2 regions of the Kribbella swartbergensis genome follow, and region 1 is predicted to be linked to the other one. Evidence: riboswitches for the same ligand, from Rfam matches in the RefSeq annotation. Region 1 holds a riboswitch; the other holds the start of a gene.
What was found. Region 1 has a riboswitch for glycine ahead of gcvP (aminomethyl-transferring glycine dehydrogenase). Riboswitches for the same ligand answer to the same signal wherever they lie in the genome.

Region 2: it holds a riboswitch for glycine, as region 1 does, so the genes downstream of both, ACYVOK_RS03620 (L-serine ammonia-lyase) here and gcvP (aminomethyl-transferring glycine dehydrogenase) in region 1, are expected to answer to the same signal.

The regions. Positions count from the first base shown of each region.
Region 1 is NZ_BAAGPM010000014.1:137,533-140,735, forward strand. It holds gene ACYVOK_RS07510 (MerR family transcriptional regulator) at 104-718, shown strand; gene ACYVOK_RS07515 (dihydrodipicolinate synthase family protein) at 767-1,627, shown strand; glycine riboswitch at 1,643-1,732, shown strand; gene gcvP (aminomethyl-transferring glycine dehydrogenase) at 1,806-3,203, shown strand, end outside.
Region 2 is NZ_BAAGPM010000008.1:1,216-4,418, forward strand. It holds gene ACYVOK_RS03615 (alpha/beta fold hydrolase) at 1-118, shown strand, start outside; gene ACYVOK_RS03620 (L-serine ammonia-lyase) at 105-1,478, opposite strand; glycine riboswitch at 1,558-1,650, opposite strand; gene ACYVOK_RS03625 (DUF3817 domain-containing protein) at 1,648-2,013, opposite strand; gene ACYVOK_RS03630 (alpha/beta hydrolase) at 2,136-3,203, shown strand, end outside.

The DNA of each region.
Region 1 (3,203 bases):
ATCGTTGACCCTCCCTGATCGGCGGCTTACCTTGAAGGAGTTGTGGGGTGTTGTCACTCCACGGATGTGACCCGTTCCAGTCGGTACCCAGGGAGGCTCAGGCGTGACACGCACCGGCGACACGGATCTGACGGCGCAGTCGACGTCCGAAGCACACGCCGAGGCGGCCGCTGCCGCGGGCGTCCAGGGTCTGCTCTTCGACGACGACCTGCGGCCGATGCCGGAGGACGTCGGGTTCCGCGGCCCGACGGCATGCGCCGCGGCCGGGATCACCTACCGTCAGCTCGACTACTGGGCACGCACCGGCCTGGTCTCCCCGTCGGTGCGCCCGGCAACCGGTTCGGGCACCCAGCGGCTGTACGGTTTCCGTGACGTCCTGCTGCTGAAGGTGATCAAGCGGCTGCTGGACGCCGGGATCTCGCTGCAGCAGATCCGGACCGCGATCGCGCACCTGAGCAAGCGCGGTATCGACGACCTGACCCAGATCACCCTGATGAGCGACGGCGCGTCGGTCTACATGTGCACCTCGCCGGACGAGGTGATCGATCTGCTGGCCGGCGGCCAGGGCGTGTTCGGGATCGCCCTCGGCGGTGTCTGGCGCGAGGTCGAGGGTTCGCTGTCCGAGCTGCCCACGGAGCGCGCCGACGGCCACGACGACGCCGACCAGCACGCGAACGACGAGCTTGCCGCCCGCCGCCGCGCCCGCATGACCGGCTGACCCGCTGCTCACACTGTGCGCCCACTCACCGTCGAAACACTGCGCGGTGTGTGGGCGACTTTGTTGTTGCCCCTCGACGCCGACGACTCCATCGACTACGCGCGGCTCGAAGCACAGGCGGCCACGCTCGCCGCGACCGAGGTCGACGGTCTGTACGCCCACGGCACCGCGGGGGAGTTCCAGACGCTGACCGAGCCCGAGTTCGATCGGGTCAACGAGATCCTCGCGGCCACCGGCAAGCCGTTCCAGATCGGTGCCGGCCATCCGTCGGCACAGCTCCAGTTGGAGCGGGTACGACGGGCCGCCGAGCTCGAGCCGGGTGCGGTCCAGGTGATACTGCCCGACTGGCTGCCGCTGAACGACCAGGAGTCGCTCGACTTCCTCCGCCGGGTCGCCGACACCGCCGCCGACGTACCACTCGTGCTGTACAACCCGCCGCACGCCAAGACCCGGGTCGGTCCGGACCTGCTGGTCAGACTCGCCGAGTCGGTGCCCAGCCTGATCGGCCTGAAGACCGCCGGCGGGGACAAAGCCTGGTTCGACGAGGCAACGAAGTCCGGCCTGTCGATCTTCGTGCCCGGCCACTTCCTGGCGAGTATGTCGCTACTCGGTGCACACGGCAGTTACTCCAACGTGGCCGCGCTCTCGCCGAACGGCTCGGTCCGGTATGCGCGCGACCTGGACGTGGAACGCCGGATCGGCGAGTTCTTCGCGCAGCACGTCGTACCACTGCAGAAGGCCGGGCTGTCGAACCCGGCGCTGGACAAGTTCCTGGCCGCCGTCGGTGACTGGGCCGATGTCGGCACCCGGGTTCGCTGGCCGATGACGGCGGCCACTCCGGAGCAGGTCGAGGCCGCCCAGCCGGTCGCCCGGAGCCTCCTGCCCGAACTGTTCGAGGATTCCTGGTAGCCTCGGGACTGCCGTACACAGCATTCGGGAGAGACCCGTTGACCCGGGCGCCGAAGGGGCAATTCCTCCCCGGAACCTCTCAGGCCCATGGACCGAATGCCACAGGCGACTCTGGAGCGCACACCACGTGACAGAGGGGGAGGCGACCCCGGCAGCACTGTCAGCCTTGGAGCCTCTAGTGAACGAAATCCCGCAAGTCTCGGCCGCCTTCGCCGACCGCCACATCGGACCGCGCCCGGACGAGGTCGCGCGGATGGTCCAGCTTCTCGGGTACGACGACGTGGACGCGCTGGTGGACGCCGCGGTCCCGGCGTCGATCCGGTCCGCCGAGGCGCTCCGGCTGCCCGAACCCGCCTCCGAGGTCGACGCGCTGCACGAGCTTCGCCAGCTCGCCGCCCGCAACAACGTCGCCACCTCGATGATCGGCCAGGGGTACTACGGCACCTTCACCCCGTCCGTCATCGTCCGCCGCCTGGTCGAGAACCCGGCCTGGTACACGGCCTACACGCCGTACCAGCCGGAGATTTCCCAGGGCCGGCTCGAGGCGCTGCTGAACTTCCAGACCGTGGTCTCCGACCTGACCGGCCTGCCGACCGCCAACGCGTCGCTGCTCGACGAGGGCACCGCGGCCGCCGAGGCGATGACGCTGGCGCACCGCTCCAACAAGAAGAGCAAGTCGGACCGGTTCCTGGTGGACGCGGACTGCTTCGCCCAGACCGTCGCGGTGGTCCGGACCAGGGCGGAGGCGCTCGGGATCGAGGTCGTGGTCGCCGACACCACCGACGGTCTGCCCGATGGCGACTTCTTCGGTTTCCTGGTGCAGTACCCGGGCTCCGGCGGCGTCGTCCGCGACCTCGCCCCGTTGATCGCCGCCGCGCACGAGCGCGACACCCTGGTCGCGGTCGCGTCCGACCTGCTCGCCCTGACGCTGCTGGAGGCACCGGGTGAGGCCGGCGCCGACATCGTGATCGGCTCGTCGCAGCGTTTCGGCGTACCGCTGTTCTACGGCGGTCCGCACGCCGGCTTCATGTCCGTTCGCTCCGGTCTGGAGCGGTCGTTGCCGGGTCGCCTGGTCGGCGTCTCGGTCGACGCCGACGGCTCCCCGGCGTACCGGCTGGCTCTGCAGACCCGTGAGCAGCACATCCGCCGCGAGAAGGCGACGTCCAACATCTGTACGGCGCAGGTCCTGCTGGCCGTGGTCGCGTCGATGTACGCCGTCTACCACGGCCCGGACGGCCTGAAGGCGATCGCCGAACGCGTCCACGACTACGCCGGCAAGCTGGCCGGGTCGCTGCGGGAAGGCGGCGTCGAGGTTGTCCACGACAACTTCTTCGACACCGTGCTCGCCCGCGTCCCGGGCCGCGCCGCCGACGTCGTCGACGCGGCCCGGCAGAACGGGATCTGGCTCCGCCTCGTCGACGCCGACCACGTCGGCATCTCCTGCGACGAGAAGACCGACGCCACCGCGCTGCGCCTGGTCTGCGACGCTTTCGGCGTCCGGTACGACGGTTCGCTCGGGACGACCGCGTTGCCAGAGGCGGTTCGCCGTACGACGGACTACCTGACCCACCCGGTG
Region 2 (3,203 bases), on a different contig from region 1:
ACGGGACGCGATGAACACCGACGAGGAACTACGCGCCCTGCACGATCACGTCGTCGTGCTCCCCGGACTCGGACACAACGCCCACGTCGAGGATCCGGGCCTGTTCAGCACTCGATGACGTTGACGGCGAGGCCGCCGCGCGACGTCTCCTTGTACTTGATCTTCATGTCCGCGCCGGTCTCGCGCATCGTCTTGATCACCTTGTCCAGGGTGACCACGTGCACGCCGTCGCCGTGCATCGCCATCCGGGCCGCGTTGATCGCCTTCACCGAGGCCATCGCGTTCCGTTCGATACACGGGATCTGCACCAGCCCGCCGACCGGGTCGCAGGTCAGGCCGAGGTTGTGCTCCATCGCGATCTCGGCGGCGTTCTCGACCTGTTCCGGCGTACCGCCGAGGACCTCGCACAGACCGGCCGCAGCCATCGAGCAGGCCGACCCGACCTCGCCCTGACAGCCGACCTCGGCACCGGAGATCGACGCGTTCTCCTTGTACAGCACGCCGATCGCGCCGGCGGTCAGCAGGAACCGGACCGCTCCCCCGTCGGTCGCCCCCGGCACGAATCGCCGGTAGTAGTGCAGTACGGCGGGAACGATGCCGGCGGCACCGTTCGTCGGCGCGGTGACGATCCGGCCGCCGGACGCGTTCTGCTCGTTGACCGCGAGCGCGAACAGGTTGACCCAGTCCATCACCTTGAGCGGATCCACCGACCACGGGTCCTGCGAGAGCTTCTTGTACAGCGCGTGCGCCCGTCGCGGGACCTTCAGACCGCCGGGCAGGATCCCCTCGGTCTCACAGCCTTCGCGGACACAGTCCTGCATGACCTGCCAGATCCGCAGCAGTCCGGCGTGGATCTCGTCCTCGGTCCGCCAGGCCAGTTCGTTCGCGAGCATCACCTCGCTGATCGACAACTGTGACTCGCGGCACCGGTCGAGCAGTTCGGCGCCGGTCGTGAACGGGTACTTCAGCGGGGTCGTGTCCGGCACGATCCGGTCGCCGGCCGCCGCCTGCTCGTTGACCACGAAGCCGCCGCCGACCGAGTAGTAGGTTCGTTCCCGCAGTACGTCGCCGTCCGGCGCACGGGCCGCGAAGGTCATGCCGTTGGGGTGGTATGGCAACGTCTTGCGCCGGTGCATCACCAGGTCGGTATTCTCGTCGAAGCGGATCTCGTGCGTGCCGGCGAGCAACAGCCGGCCGCGGTCCCGGATCGTCTCGACCCGCGCGTCGACGGACTGCGTCAGGACGGTCTCGGGGTCCTCGCCCTCGAGACCGAGCAGAACGGCCTTGTTGCTGCCGTGCCCGTGCCCGGTCGCGCCGAGGGAGCCGAAGAGCTGGGCCTGGACGGTCGCCGTACGCCCGAGCAGGCCGTCGGCGGCGAGGCCGAGTGCGAAGGTGCGGGCGGCGCGCATCGGTCCCACCGTGTGGGAGCTCGACGGGCCGATCCCGATACTGAACAGGTCGAAGACGCTGATCGCCATCGTGTGGAGGTTCCTTCCGGTCGTCGTTGACCGTTTGGTGTCCTCCCCGCTCTGTCAGACGGAGGTCTTCCAGAGGTGCCTCGCCCGTACGGTGAAGGTGCCTGAGAGATTCTTGGGGAGAGTTGCTCCTACGGCGCCCGGGTCGTGCCCGGGACTCTCCCGCACGGGTTCATGCGGCTGTTGAGTTAGCTGTCGTCGGTGACGGTACGGCGGTCGCCCGGCCGTCGTCAATCCGGCCGGTCCGCGTCGCCCAGATCTCGAAGAACCAGGTGAACAGGGGCGGAATGCTCGCCGCGAGGGCGGCCAGTGTGACCGGCCAGGACCAGCGCAGCGGACCGCGCACGACCAGCACCGTCAGCACGTAGACGATGAAGATGCCGCCGTGGATCGGGCCGAAGATCTTCACCCCGATCTCGTTGTCGGACAGCACGTACTTGAACAGCATGCCGATCAGCAACCCGGTCCAGGACACCGCTTCCGCGATCGCCACCCACCGGAACCACGCCGCGTGCTTCCCGCCACTCGTCTCAGTCATCAGCGACCGACCCTAACAAGCCCCCCAAGGCCCGGCAGGGGTCGGGCCGGGGCTCGTCCCCGATGTGGTGGAGCAAGCGGTTGCCGAGGATCGAGGAAGCTTCCAGACAGGAGATCTTCCGTATGAGGTTCAGACATCGCGTCATCGCCGGCGGTGTGGCGCTGGGCGTCGCGGCCGCCGGACTCACCACGCTCCCGGTAGCAGCGGCCGAAACCAAAGGACAGGGGGAGTGGTCCGAGTGCAAGCCGGAGGGCAAGGACAAGCCCGAGGTGGTCAAGGGTTCGCAGTGCGCGACGCTGCAGGTCCCGGTCGACTGGCGCAACCCTGACGGCCCCACCTTCGGTCTCGCCATCGCGCGTCGTACGGCGAAGCAGTCGGGCGACCGCGTCGGCGTACTGGTGTGGGGTCCGGGTGGTCCGGGTGACTCCGGCGTCGACCGGGTGAAGACCGGGATGGGCCGGTTCAGTGACAACTTGAAGGACCGGTTCGACGTCGTCAGCTTCGACCCGCGCGGGATCGCCCGCAGCAACCCGGTGAAGTGCTCGGCCGCACTGCTGGCCAGGCAGCCGTCACCGATCCTGAAGAGCCAGGCCGGCTTCGACGCCACGGTCCGCTACAACCGCGAGCTGGCCGAGGACTGCCGGAAGAACACCGGCCCGGTCTACGACCACCTCGACACCTGGCAGACCGTGCGAGACGTGGACGCGATCCGAGCCGCACTCGGGGAGTCGACGATCTCGTTCCACGGCAGCTCGTACGGGACGCTGCTCGGAGCGCAGTACGCCGAGACCTATCCGAGCCGGGTCCGCGCGATGGTGCTGGAGAGCATGGTCGACCACAGTGCCCCGTCAGCGCGGTCGTTCCTCGACGCCCAGGCAGCCGCGGCGCAGGACTCGTTCGACGAGTTCGTGACCTGGTGCGATGCGGCGCCGAACTGCTCACTGCACGGTCGCGACATCCGTGCGCTGTGGGCGGACCTGCTCGCCCGGGCGGATCGCGGTGAGGTGCCCGATCCGCAGAAACCGGGCCTGTCGATCACGCCGTACTGGTTGAGCTTCACCGTGTTCCGGGCGCTCTACGGACCGCAGTGGCCGGCGTTGGCGGACATGTTGAAAAACCTCGACACCAGCTCACCGCCGACCGGGCAGCCGCCGGTGCCGACCGGACTGGCGTCGAACACGCTCTCGGTG